DNA from 2 places in the Neobacillus sp. PS2-9 genome. Region 1 is predicted to be linked to the other one. Evidence: a T-box and tRNA genes for the amino acid it is inferred to sense, from the RefSeq annotation. Region 1 holds a T-box; the other holds one or more tRNA genes.
The links. A T-box is a leader RNA that pairs with one kind of tRNA and senses whether it is charged. The one in region 1 lies ahead of leuS (leucine--tRNA ligase), so its partner is inferred to be a tRNA-Leu.
Positions count from the first base shown of each region.

Region 2: it has a tRNA-Leu gene. The T-box ahead of leuS (leucine--tRNA ligase) is inferred to sense a tRNA for this amino acid. The anticodon was not compared.

Region 1 covers NZ_CP133269.1:1,301,740-1,311,120, forward strand. The annotation lists gene RCG25_RS06420 (MDR family MFS transporter) at 1-737, shown strand, start outside; T-box leader at 1,184-1,404, shown strand; gene leuS (leucine--tRNA ligase) at 1,452-3,872, shown strand; gene RCG25_RS06430 (rhodanese-like domain-containing protein) at 3,943-4,251, shown strand; gene RCG25_RS06435 (ferric reductase-like transmembrane domain-containing protein) at 4,298-4,825, opposite strand; gene RCG25_RS06440 (FAD:protein FMN transferase) at 4,830-5,705, opposite strand; gene RCG25_RS06445 (hypothetical protein) at 5,705-6,106, opposite strand; gene RCG25_RS06450 (sporulation protein Cse60) at 6,254-6,439, shown strand; gene RCG25_RS06455 (spore germination protein) at 6,794-8,347, shown strand; gene RCG25_RS06460 (Ger(x)C family spore germination protein) at 8,381-9,381, shown strand, end outside.
Region 2 covers NZ_CP133269.1:4,987,520-4,992,606, forward strand. The annotation lists rRNA gene RCG25_RS24840 (16S ribosomal RNA) at 1-588, opposite strand, end outside; tRNA gene RCG25_RS24845 (tRNA-Gly) at 703-776, opposite strand; tRNA gene RCG25_RS24850 (tRNA-Pro) at 801-877, opposite strand; tRNA gene RCG25_RS24855 (tRNA-Arg) at 887-963, opposite strand; tRNA gene RCG25_RS24860 (tRNA-Leu) at 1,024-1,109, opposite strand; tRNA gene RCG25_RS24865 (tRNA-Leu) at 1,176-1,260, opposite strand; tRNA gene RCG25_RS24870 (tRNA-Lys) at 1,275-1,350, opposite strand; tRNA gene RCG25_RS24875 (tRNA-Gln) at 1,525-1,599, opposite strand; tRNA gene RCG25_RS24880 (tRNA-Glu) at 1,667-1,738, opposite strand; tRNA gene RCG25_RS24885 (tRNA-Ser) at 1,752-1,842, opposite strand; tRNA gene RCG25_RS24890 (tRNA-Asn) at 1,847-1,921, opposite strand; gene RCG25_RS24895 (SprT family protein) at 2,039-2,512, opposite strand; gene cmpA (cortex morphogenetic protein CmpA) at 2,609-2,722, shown strand; gene RCG25_RS24905 (Tex family protein) at 2,904-5,081, opposite strand.

The DNA.
Region 1 (9,381 bases):
ATTATTCCTTCCAGCTCATCTTCCTTGCCAATACGATCATGTATATCATCTTTCTTCTCATTGCTGTGTTTGGTTATAAAGGAATCGCTACCGCTTCAGCTAAGCCAATAAGTGACACAGATGGACCAGTTGTAAAAAACAGAAATAATCTGCAAGCATTGTTAATTCTGTGCATAGGGTACTTACTTTGCTGGGTCGCATACGTTCAGTGGTCAACAACGATTTCATCTTATACACAGGAAATCAACATTTCGTTAAGTCAATATAGCTTGTTATGGACAATCAATGGTGCCATTATCGTTTTAGGGCAGCCACTCTTAAATGGGGTATTGAAGCGACTATCATCCTCACTGAAGCTTCAAATGCTTATCGGGATTGGTATTTTTATCGTTTCGTTTATTGTTGCAGGAAAGGCAAATGCTTTTTCTGGACTTTTAGTTGCAATGATTATCTTAACAATAGGAGAAATGTTTATCTGGCCTGCTGTACCGACCGTTGCCTTTAACCTTGCACCTAAAGGACGCGAAGGCTTCTATCAAGGAATCGTCAACAGCACTGCCACCGGCGGAAGGATGATTGGACCTCTGCTTGGAGGAATAATCGTAGACATTTACGATATTTCAGCCCTATTTATCGTCCTTATAGGACTATTCGTCATTGCAATCGTAACCACTTTGATCTATGACCGCACTTTAAAAACAAAAATGGTGTCAGGCACCATCCATGGACAAATGTAGGAGTTTGTCCATCCCACCTGGACAATTGGACAAAGGAGCCGGTCTCCTTTGTTCTTTTTATATAATTCTGTCCCATCACAGTCCTTGAATAATGTGGTATTTTTTATGGAGAATTGGGTGTAGTTTAGTAGTTTGCAAGTAAAATGTGGATAGTGACGAGTAAAGTGAGAAGGTTGACGAGTAAAATGAAAAATAGACGAGTAATCATGGATTTAGACAAGTAAACCTCCGAAAGTGACAAGTAAGAAAGGAAGAAATAAAAAAAGGTAACTTTAGAGGTACTTCAAGAGGCAATCAACACATAATTTGAAAAGGAATATACCTGATCCAGGCCTAAATGTCTTTTTATAGTTTAAATCGGTGGGATTTGGTCAATTCTGAAATTAGGCTATGTTTACTTGCATACTTATGATAAATTTAATACAATAACCGTAATACTTCATATTGAAAAGACAGTGACTAGGAGTAGTAGTGGTCCATACCCGTACGAAGAGAGTTGACGGCTGGTGAAAGTCAACCGGGTACATCATGAACTCGCCTTTGAGTTGCAAACATGAAGGAACAGTAATGTTTGCCGTATTCCGCGTTAAGGATGAATGAAGTGAGTGCATAAGCACTAATGTGGGTGGTACCGCGGGAAGATACATACAATCCTCTCGTCCCTTTTTGGGATGAGGGGATTTTTTATTTTTATCTAGCTAGGAGGAAAGCAGTATGAGTTTCGATCATCAACAAGTCGAAAAGAAATGGCAAAAGAAATGGGAAGTAGAAAAAACATTTAAAACAAGTGAAGAATATGATAAACGCAAATTCTACGCGTTAGATATGTTTCCATATCCATCAGGTGCTGGCCTACACGTTGGACACCCTGAAGGTTACACAGCAACCGATATTCTTTCACGCTTAAAGCGTATGCAAGGCTATAATGTCCTTCACCCAATGGGATGGGATGCATTCGGTCTACCAGCAGAACAATACGCATTGGATACAGGGAACGATCCGGCTGAATTTACGGCAAAAAATATCAATACCTTCCGCAGACAAATCAAAGCATTAGGATTCTCCTATGATTGGGATCGTGAAGTGAATACGACTGACCCTGAATACTATAAATGGACACAATGGATTTTCTTAAAACTTTACGAAAAAGGCTTAGCCTATATTGATGAAGTAGCCGTAAACTGGTGTCCTGCACTTGGAACCGTCTTGGCTAATGAAGAAGTCATCGATGGTAAGAGTGAGCGTGGTGGCCATCCAGTAGAGCGCCGCCCAATGAAGCAGTGGATGTTAAAAATCACAGCTTACGGTGACCGCTTATTAGAAGATCTTGAAGAACTTGATTGGCCAGAAAGCTTGAAAGAAATGCAGCGCAACTGGATCGGACGTTCAGAAGGCGCTGAAGTAAACTTCCAAATTGACGGACACGAAGAAACGTTTACTGTATTCACCACTCGTCCAGATACATTATTCGGTGCAACCTATGCAGTTCTTGCTCCAGAGCATTCCTTTGTTGATAAAATTACAACAGCAGAACAGCGTGCGGCAGTGGATGCATACTTAGATAAGGTGAAAACGAAGAGTGACCTTGAGCGTACAGACCTTGCGAAGGAAAAAACGGGTGTCTTCACTGGTGCCTATGCCATCAACCCAGCGAATGGTGAGAAAATGCCTATCTGGATTGCCGATTATGTATTAGTAAGCTATGGAACAGGTGCAATCATGGCAGTTCCTGCACATGACGAGCGTGATTTTGAATTTGCGAAGGAGTTCAATTTACCAATTAAACCAGTAGTAGCAGGCGGCGATGTAGAAAAAGAAGCATATACTGGTGACGGTGAACACATCAATTCTGAGTTCTTAAATGGTTTAAACAAAGAAGAAGCCATTTCAAAAATGATTGCTTGGTTAGAAGAAAAAGGAATCGGAACAAAGAAGGTAACCTTCCGTTTACGCGATTGGTTGTTCAGCCGTCAGCGTTATTGGGGTGAGCCGATTCCAATTATCCACTGGGAAGATGGCACAATGTCTGCTGTTCCGGAAGATCAGCTTCCATTGACATTACCAAAAACAACAGATATCAAACCATCTGGTACAGGAGAATCTCCATTAGCCAATATTGAGGATTGGGTAAATGTAGTTGACCCTGAAACAGGTAAAAAAGGCCGCCGCGAAACAAATACCATGCCACAATGGGCAGGCAGCTGCTGGTATTACTTACGTTATATTGATCCGAAAAATGATCAGGCACTAGCTTCCCAAGAGAAGTTAAACCACTGGCTTCCTGTTGATATCTATATTGGTGGTGCCGAGCATGCCGTACTTCACCTGCTTTATGCGCGCTTCTGGCATAAGTTCTTGTATGATATCGGAGTGGTACCAACAAAAGAACCATTCCAAAAGCTATTTAACCAAGGAATGATTTTAGGTGAAAACAATGAAAAAATGAGCAAATCAAAAGGAAATGTTGTGAATCCGGATGATATTGTAAGCAGCCATGGTGCTGATACACTTCGCTTATATGAAATGTTTATGGGACCACTTGATGCATCGATTGCGTGGTCAACGAATGGTTTAGACGGATCACGTCGTTTCCTTGACCGGATTTGGCGGTTGATGGTAGAAGAAAATGGAGGGTTAAATCCAAAAATCCAGCCAAATGAAGAAGCATCTAATTTGGAAAAGGTTTATCATCAGACCGTGAAAAAAGTAACTGAGGATTACGAGGGCTTACGTTTCAATACTGCTATTTCTCAAATGATGGTATTCATCAATGAAGCCTACAAAGCGACTGTGCTTCCAAAGGATTATATGGAGGGATTTGTTAAAATGCTATCACCGGTTGCTCCGCATATCGCGGAAGAGCTTTGGGAAAAACTTGGTCATAGTGGTGGAACTATTTCGTATGAAGCGTGGCCAGCCTATGATGAAGCGAAGTTAGTAGATAACGAAGTGGAAATTGTAATCCAGGTAAATGGTAAGGTAAAAACAAAGCTTATGGTACCAACTGATGCAAGTAAGGAAGCGTTGGAAGGAATTGCGATGGATGATGATCGAGTGAAAGAGCAAATCGAAGGAAAAACCATTCGCAAGGTGATTACCGTTCCGGGTAAACTTGTAAACATTGTAGCAAACTAAATGAAATGAAGAGGCTGCCTCCAAAGCGAATGGGGTAAGCCTCTTTACTCTTAAAAAGGGGATGGATGACATGGAAGAAATTCAAATTATTACACCTGAAGAGTTACAAAAGAAACTTGAAGCAGGGGAAAAGCTTGATCTTGTAGATGTAAGGGAAGATGAGGAAGTAGCAGGAGGGATGATCCCGGGCGCTAAACATATTCGTATGGGCGATATTCCTGCAAACCTTGATTACTTTGACAAGGATAAAGAATATATTCTTATTTGCCGCTCAAGCGCCCGCAGTGGGAATGTCTGCTATTATTTGCAGGAACAAGGCTATAAGGTCCGCAACATGATTGGCGGAATGCTAAACTGGACAGGTGAAACAAAGAAATAAACCAAAAAACCGATTCTTCCCTTGGAGAATCGGTTTTTTTATAATCTCAATGAGTTGCTTCAAGTGTCGACTTATCTCTAAAAAGCAAGCTACCTATTAGCAAGGCTGGTAGTATATTGATGACTAAAAGGACAACCCCTTGGAAGTCTGTTCCGATGAATAGTCCATGCAGCGTCACTAAAATATAGAGAATCGGATTCAAGGCGTGTAATTTACGCCATTTTTGATAGCCAATCTTTTTTCGTACTTTTGAGGTGGAAATCGTCATGATTAAAAAATACAATGACACTGTCCCCATTGCCATTGGCAGAGGCTTATAGTCTGTATTAAAAGGTGTTAACACTTCAACCCATTGAAAGGAAATATACGAGTCAATGAGCAAAAAACCAACATGGCCTAAGACAAGAATCAGTGCCCAGTTGGAAAGTGCCTCATGCAAAAACAAGGAAACGGTAACTTTTTGTTTTCTCTTTTTTTGAACCTGAGAATACAGGCCGAGAAGGACAGAAAGGTAAAGTAGTAAATAAGACACCGTTCCAGTCGCTCGAATCATATACCACTCAAACATTTCCATATGACTAGTTTTCTCCTTTCCAAATATCATTTTTCCTATTGATTAAAACGGCTTGTGTCCATTTCTCTTTAATCCACTCTTTACCTTGCTCTTCTCCTAAAAGAAGGACGGTTTTTGCCCATACATCAGCTTCTACAGCGGTTGGAGCGGCAATAGTAGCAGATAAAATTTCACTCTCAGATGACTGACCCGTTCGTGGATCAATCAGGTGATGCTTCCACTCGCCATTAACAATCCACTTTCTTTTCATTGAGGTGGAGGTAGCTACTGCTCCGCTGGTCACCTGAATAGAGGATAGCATTTGTTTTTCATCAAAAGGACTTTCAATTCCTATGTTTATTGCACGAGGTAATTCTCCAAAGATCCGAATGTCTCCACCTACATTAATAAAACCATAGCCCATCTTTTCCAAGCGTTCAGCAGCACGGTCAATGACCCAGCCTTTGGCAATCCCACCTAAATCAATTTTGTCATGAAGTGTGACTGTCTGCTGTTCTTTATAAAGAGTAAATGGTGATCGAGTCGTATTTACAGCAGTTGAAGGGAGTGGTACGACTACCTGCCCCTTAATATATTCAATCGATCTAGCATAACCATTGTCCTCTAGTGACGTTAATACACAAGGATTAAAGATACCTTTTGTTTCCTTATAGAAACGAAAGGCATCGGTAAGAATGGACAACATTTCACTAGAAATTGTGACTTCTTTTTCAACCTGCTGATTTAACCGACAAAGTTCACTATCTTCACGAAACCGGCTGCACGTCGACTCTATTAATTCAAATAGTTTATAGATGGGCATCATATCATTTGCAAACAGTTCATGATTGATAGAAATTTGAACAATCGTACTCATAGAGTTGAATCGATAGGAGTACATCAGGTTCCACCAGTAGTAGTATCAAATCCGCCATGATGGCCCATCTCAGGACTGCCACCATTTGAGAATTGATCTTGCTGATTACTATTGTCAAAGGATTGATCATTATTGCCAGAAAATTGATCACTATTATCTGAACTTTGGTCATTTTGATTAAATTGAGAGGAACGATCCCCGCGAAAAGAATGATTAAACCCTTGATTTGATTCCTCAGGCGCTTGAGAATTAAAATTATCTTGTGACTGCTGATTGGAATTATTGTTAGAAGGTTGCCCCTGATTTAATGCTAAGGAATTGTTTGCTTGATCTCCATTTGATAATCCCAGATAGGACACCATTCCTGCCACTAAGGCTAAACTACCAAAACTTACACTCCATGAGATTTTTTGTTTTTTATCCAATTGTAGTGCTCCTTTCCTCTTTCAAATGTCTTACATTTAGGAGTTTACAAGTTAAACCTTAATATAAACTTAAATTTTTACAGACTTTAATTTATAAAATTCAGAAAAATGGTAAATAATGATAGTAAAAAGGAGAGGGAGAGTACAGTGATTCAGGTAAAGTTATTTGACCGGGAGCATGAGAAGGATTTAGAAAAAGAAATGAATCGCTTCTTAAGAGGAATTGATGAGCAGAGTCTGCTCGATATTAAATATAACGTTGCTGCCATGACAGAAGAGGAAGAGGAAGAACAAATTTATTGCTTTTCTGCGATGATTATCTATCGCTCGTGACCGTGAAACTCTCATTATAGGAAATGTAAAACCTAGCTTAAGCAAGTTTATTGTTTAAGACTAGGTTTTTCTTTTTGTTTCTTTTTGGATTTTCCCTTGCCTGTCATCACCAGCCAAAATATCACTGGCCCCGAAAAGTTTAACACTATCACGACACCAACAATTATCCATAAAAACCATATCGTGTTTATCACATATTGGTATAGCCAAAAATGATAAAAATCCATTGCAAACACCTCAATGTTATTGTCGACGCCCTATACACCATTCATACCTTAGTAGGGGTTATTTTATAAGTGGTTTGGATATAAAGAGAATAGATTCAAATGTTCATTACACGGAGAGGGTAAAGTAATGGAAAATAATCTAGATCAGCATCTAAAAAAAGAATTAACAGCAAATTACGAGGAAAATAAATTATTAATCCAAAAGATTCTTACTGATAATGGAGATTTAATTGTACGAGAATTTTTTTTTCATCAGAAAAAGAACATAGCGATCGTTTGTTTTTATATCGACGGTTTAGTAAACACCAATATCATTGGCTCCGTTATTGATTCCTTTATTTATCAAGCCCCGCGATTATTAAGAGACATGGATATAAATACTCTTTATACGAATCTTCCGGATAAAATCAATAAGCATATCCTTCATGCACACAGTGTTAAATTAATTTCCAAGGTAGCAGATGTGATTGATGCCATTTTATCGGGTGATTCCGTATTTATTATTGAAAAATGTGATCAAGCCATCCTTGTTTCGACTAGAGGTTGGGCGGACAGAGCTGTCAGCGAACCACAGACAGAGCAAGTAGTTATTGGTCCTAGAGATGGCTTTACTGAAAATTTGCGCACAAATACTGCTCTCGTTAGAAGGAGAATAAAGGATCCGCTTCTTTCTATTAAATCGACTGTAGTTGGAAAGTCATCTAAGACCACGCTTAACATTGCCTACCATCGAGGGACTGTAAAAAAGGGCTTGGTTGAAGAGGTAATGAAGAGATTGGACAATATTGATATTGATGGAATTATCGACTCGGGCTATATATCGGAATTAATAGAGGATGCGCCACTTTCTCCGTTCACTACCGTGCAAAGCACGGAACGCCCTGATAAGGTGGCAGCGTCTATTTTAGAGGGTAGAGTAGCAATCTTTGTTGATAATTCCCCTTTTGTGTTGATCGTTCCAACTTATTTTTGGCAATTTTTACAGGCAAGTGATGATTATTATTCTAGGTACATGGCTGGTTCATTCTTTCGTCTCATTCGTTATTTTGCTTTCATTATCAGTCTTGTCCTAACGTCTATTTATGTTATGTTGGTAAGCTTTCATCAAGAAATGATTCCAACAGCTTTAGCGTTAACGATTGCGTCTGGGAGAGAAGTAGTTCCATTCCCGGTCTTGATAGAGGCGCTCATCATGGAAATAAGTTTTGAACTGATGCGGGAGGCAGGGCTAAGGATGCCTAAACCTGTTGGTCAGGCCGTGAGTATCGTTGGGTCTCTAGTCATCGGACAAGCAGCCGTACAAGCCGGTTTGGTTTCTCCCTTTATGGTTATTATCGTTGCAATTACTGGTATTGCTTCATTTGTTATGCCGAATTATGCAGCCTCCTTTTCCATAAGGCTAGTTAGATTTCCTTTATTAATTGCTTCAGGAACGTTAGGTTTGTTAGGATTTACAGTTGTTTTTTCTCTTATCGCTATTCACGCGTTATCTTTAAGGTCCTTTGGTGAGTCATATCTAGCTCCGGCCACTCCTTTTCAGCCTTCTGATCAGAAGGATATGATTATAAGGTTTCCGTGGTGGTCAATGGAACGACTGCCACACCTGGCAAAGCAAAGACAACGTGCAAGTGATAGTCAAAAACCTAAAAACCCACAAGGAAACAATAATAATGAAGGTTAACGGAAAAACCTATCGAAAAAGGAGTGAACGATAGTGTTTCCTAAATATATCATTCTCTTTTTATCTTGTTTATTACTATTGAGCGGTTGTAAAACAGGAAAAAGAGAATTAAGCGATCTAGCACTAGTTATGGCAGTAGGTCTAGATAAAGGAGAGAAAGAAGGAACTATAAAAGTAACCACCCAGATTGCAAGGCCAGCAGATGCAAGAGGTTCCACAGGGGCTCCTTCCGGGCAAACGGGAGATCCTATTTGGTCTGCTTCCGCAGAAGGTGAAACGATTTTTCAAGCCATACGAAACTTATCCACATTTTCCAGTCGAAGGGTATTTTGGGCTCATAATCTCATTATTGTTATTAATGAAGACCTGGCAAAGGAAGGAATAAGTGACATTATTGATTTCTTTACACGAAATCCAGAACTTAGGATGAGAACTTGGGTTGTTGTCACACCAAATCCGGCAAACCAAGTAGTTAGTACGATGACGGGATTAGAAGTGGTTCCAGGAGAAGCGTTAGATAAGTTATTCAGGTATACCCCCATTTCAGTACAAGCGCCACGGACACAAATGATTGATTTGCAGTCTGCCTACCTAAATGAAAGTACTCAACCTATATTGGCAAGACTCCATTTTGTAAAACGGGGTGTCTCCAATAAAAAGGAGGGGCAGGCTGGTGCCTACAATCAGGTTGAATTAGCAGGGGCGGGTATCTTTCGGGAGGATAAGCTTGTAGGAACTTTAAAGCCTGTGGAAGTGAGAGGGATGATTCCTTTTATTGAACCAATTGATACAGGTGTACATATCTTGTCTTGCCCCGATGACAAAAGTAAAAAAATGACAGTGGAATTAAAGAACCAGAAATTCAGTGTGACTCCTTCTTTTCAAAATAATAAACCGTCGTTTAAGATATCCTACCAAACCACGGGAAGTGTAGTGGAGGCAGCTTGTCCCTTTGCGTTAGAGGAAAGAGACAAGGTAAGAGCACTAGAAAAAATGATAGAGAAAGAAAAGAAAAAAGATTTCGAGAAGATTGT
Region 2 (5,087 bases), 1.5 Mb from region 1:
TAAAGGACCGCCTGCGCGCGCTTTACGCCCAATAATTCCGGACAACGCTTGCCACCTACGTATTACCGCGGCTGCTGGCACGTAGTTAGCCGTGGCTTTCTGGTTAGGTACCGTCAAGGTACCGGCAGTTACTCCGGTACTTGTTCTTCCCTAACAACAGAGCTTTACGACCCGAAGGCCTTCATCGCTCACGCGGCGTTGCTCCATCAGACTTTCGTCCATTGTGGAAGATTCCCTACTGCTGCCTCCCGTAGGAGTCTGGGCCGTGTCTCAGTCCCAGTGTGGCCGATCACCCTCTCAGGTCGGCTACGCATCGTCGCCTTGGTGAGCCGTTACCTCACCAACTAGCTAATGCGCCGCGGGCCCATCTGTAAGTGTCAGCCGAAACCGACTTTCAGCTTTTCCTCATGAGAGAAAAGGATTATCCGGTATTAGCACCGGTTTCCCGGTGTTATCCCAGTCTTACAGGCAGGTTGCCCACGTGTTACTCACCCGTCCGCCGCTAACCACCGAAGTGGTTCGCTCGACTTGCATGTATTAGGCACGCCGCCAGCGTTCGTCCTGAGCCAGGATCAAACTCTCCAAGAAAGTTGATTAGCTCATTTTGTTACGTTGGCTTAGTTTCATAAGAAACTAATATTTTTTTGTTTGTTGACGTTTTTGTTTGTTTAGTTTTCAAAGAACAATTTTCGAAACAAGTTTTGGAGCGGGTGATGGGAATCGAACCCACTACATCAGCTTGGAAGGCTGAGGTTTTACCAGTAAACTACACCCGCATATAATTATTAAAGTTTGTTAAATGGTCGGGAAGACAGGATTCGAACCTGCGACCCCTTGGTCCCAAACCAAGTGCTCTACCAAGCTGAGCTACTTCCCGTAATAAGAATGGCGCGCCCGAAAGGAGTCGAACCCATAACCTTCTGATCCGTAGTCAGACGCTCTATCCAATTGAGCTACGGGCGCAACTTTTAAAATCAACTTTCAAAGTATATCATACCCAGTTTAGTTTGTCAATAAAGTTTTTGGTGCGGCCGAGAGGACTTGAACCTCCACGGGGTTGCCCCCACTAGGCCCTCAACCTAGCGCGTCTGCCATTCCGCCACGACCGCATTATAATTAGCGACAAAAACAATCATAACACGATAGCTACTCTATTTCAAGAGGAAATGTTTGGTTGGTGCGGGTGAAGGGAGTCGAACCCCCACGCCTTGCGGCGCCAGATCCTAAGTCTGGTGCGTCTGCCAATTCCGCCACACCCGCATATTTAGTTAAAATGGTGAGCCATGAAGGACTCGAACCTTCGACCCTCTGATTAAAAGTCAGATGCTCTACCAACTGAGCTAATGGCTCATACTAAGATGTTTCACTAATCTTTAATAACCCTTAGTCAGATGCTCAAAAGAACTTCCGTACTTTTTCGCAGATTGTCGCAGAAGCTTATCAATGCAGTAAGCAATCTGCTCTACCAACTGAGCTAATGGCTCATTTCATCTAAAACTGAGCAATTGGCTCATTAAAGAAAAATGGCTGGGCTAGCTGGATTTGAACCAACGCATGTCGCAGTCAAAGTGCGATGCCTTACCGCTTGGCTATAGCCCAATATTATAAGAAGTAACTATAAAGATTAAAAAACAGGAAATGAGTCAATGTCACTCCCCGTCCCTGATGACCCTTACGGGATTCGAACCCGTGTTACCGCCGTGAAAGGGCGGTGTCTTAACCGCTTGACCAAAGGGCCATAAAATATATTATGGCGGAGAAGGAGGGATTTGAACCCTCGCGCCGGTCACCCGACCTACACCCTTAGCAGGGGCGCCTCTTCAGCCTCTTGAGTACTTCCCCATAATGGCTCCGCAGGTAGGACTCGAACCTACGACCGATCGGTTAACAGCCGATAGCTCTACCACTGAGCTACTGCGGAATATTGATTATTTCGTTTCAACAAGGTGTTTGCCCTGTCGACTCTTTACATTATAATGACGGTTCAACAGAAAGTCAACATAGATTTTAGATAAAATTTAATTACAGATTTTTCACTCTAGCCTACTATTATTTCCTTAGCTTTCACAAGCTTGCCTCGGCATTTGCCGCATACATATCTGCTGGTATTGATACTTCTTTTTCTTGTATAGGTGATCTCGCAATTGGAGCACTGGTATATTAGGAGTTTTTTCGCTGAACGTTTTACCTTTTTATCCGGGAGCTGAGAACAGAATCGAGGAGCTTTTGTTTTTTTTAACATAGCCTTAAAGTCTGCATCTTTATGTTGATAACCTTTCCCCTCAAGATGAAGATGATAATGACAAAGCTCGTGTTTAATTATGCCGATTAGCTCATCTTCCCCTAACTGCTCTAAATATTTTCTATTGATTTCTATATTATGTGTCCCTAGTAGATATCTTCCTCCTGTAGACCGTAATCTCGGATTAAAGGTCGCTTGGTGACAAAAAGGTTTTCCAAATGACTCATAAGAAATCTTTTCGACTAATATTTGCAATTCCTGCTCGGTCATTTTACCTTTCACCCCTTTTATTGCGAACGTGACAACCTATTATAGCATATATTGTTTATACCATTAATGGTGACGAACTTTTCGGGAGGTTTCATTATGCCAAATTGGTTGCAAAACCAAATGAAAAGGGCTTTCTATGAGAAGGACCGCTACCAGATCAAACTATTAAACCAGTGCTGGTTTTTTTACAGAAAAAAACACTACTCATAAGAAATGCGCAAGCGCCTTGGTCAGCCCCGACAGGCAAATGTTCTTCGGCAAAAAAAGTCGCTCTTTGACTTTTATTGCCGAAGGTTATTTGACCCGAGGGGCTAGGCGCTGGAGCTGGACAATTCTCGAAGTCGAGTTTGTCCTTTCTTATTATATAAAAAAGCAGTGTTTCCTTTTTTCATTATTGTTTTGACGGCGGCAGCATCGTTAACGCCACTCGGCCTTTTTTCATATCAACTGAATCTACCCATACCGTTACTACGTCACCAACAGAAACAATATCTAGTGGATGTTTGACAAAGCGGTTACTTAGCTTAGATATGTGAACAAGGCCATCCTGTTTCACGCCGATATCTACAAACGCACCAAAATCAACGACATTTCGAACTGTACCTTGAAGCTCCATTCCCGCCTTCAAGTCTTCGAGCTTTAAAACGTCTTTTTTCAGTAGTGGTCTTGGTAAATCATCACGTGGATCACGTTCAGGTCTGACTAAAGCATCAATAATATCCTTTAAGGTTAACTCACCAATCGATAACTCTTCAGAAACAGACTTTAGATCAAGTCCGCTAAGTGCGACTTTTAATGCTTCCGTTCCTAAGTCATCCGTTGTAAAGCCTAACTTTGATAATAACTTCTTAACCTCATCATAGTTCTCTGGATGAATGCCCGTGCGGTCTAGCGGCTGCTTCCCATCTAATACCCTTAAGAAACCAATCGCTTGCTCATAAGTTTTTGCACCTAGACGAGGGACTTTCTTTAATTGAACCCTGCTGGTGAATTTCCCTTCCTCTTCACGCTTCTTAACAATGTTGTTTGCAGCTGTTTTATTAAGACCTGCCACATACTGTAGCAAGGAGGAAGAAGCAGTATTTACATTTACACCTACATGGTTAACTGCTGTCTCAACGACAAAATGGAGTGATTCGGATAAACGTTTTTGCGTTACGTCATGCTGGTACTGACCAACACCCACTGATTTCGGGTCAATCTTCACCAACTCGGCAAGCGGATCCTGCAAACGTCTTGCTATAGAAACAGCACTTCTTTCTTCAACCTGGAAATTAGGAAACTCTTCTCTAGCAATGTCAGAGGCAGAGTACACACTAGCCCCCGCTTCATTCACAATTAAATAAAAGATTTCCTCATTCATTTCTTTTAAGATATCAGCAACAAACTGTTCCGTTTCCCTTGAAGCTGTTCCATTTCCGATTGCAGCCATCTCTACCTTATACTCGCGCAGAATAGAAATAAACTTTTCACGGGCTTCTTTTGTTTTCGAAACCGGTGGATGCGGATAAATTACATCAATCTTTAATACCTTACCCGTTTCATCAACGACTGCTAATTTACAGCCTGTCCTGTATGCAGGGTCGACACCGATAACCACTTTTCCTTTTAACGGCGGCTGCAATAACAGATTCCTTAAGTTTTCAGAGAAAATATGTATGGCTTGTTCTTCCCCTTTTTCGGTTAACTCACTACGAATTTCGCGTTCGATCGATGGCTGAATAAGTCTCTTATAACTATCTTCAAGCGCCTCTACTACAACCTGTGCTACTGGAGAGTGTTGATTGCGAATCCATTTTTTTGAAAGGTAGGTCAAAATTAAATCGACATTCATTTTGATTGATACCTTCAGGATGTCTTCCTTCTCCCCGCGATTCAAAGCAAGCGTGCGGTGAGGCACAATTTTATTAACGGGTTCTTCATATTCATAGTACATTTCGTACACGTTTTTCTCATCTTTTTCCGCATCTTTTACAACTGAGGCAACGGTGCCAGATTTAAATGTCTCTTTGCGAATCCATTTGCGGCTTTCCGCATCATCTGAAACCATTTCTGCAATGATGTCTTTCGCACCAGCAATTGCCTCTTCAATTGTGAGAACTTGTTTTTCCTCGGATAAGAATTCCTTTGCTTTTCCTTCGATACTCTCTTTTGAAAAAGTCATCAACCACTCCGCAAAAGGCTCTAGTCCTTTTTCTTTCGCAACTGTCGCTTTTGTCCGTCTCTTTTGTTTATACGGGCGGTATAAATCTTCCACTTCTTGAAGCTTTTCAGCTTTTGTAATAGCTTGATTGAGCTCGTCCGTTAGTTTTCCTTGCTCCCCAATAATTCGAAGGACCTCTTCTTTTCTTTGTTCAAGATTCTGTATGTACTGCCATCTCTCTAAAATATTTCGGATTTGAACTTCATCAAGAGCTCCTGTCATTTCCTTGCGGTAACGAGCGATGAAGGGAACGGTGTTACCTTCGTCAAGTAATGAAATGACGCTCTTCACTTGTTTATAAGAAATTGCTTGTTCAGTAGCGATTTTTCTTAGTAATTGATCATCTTTTACAACCGTATCATTCACAAAACA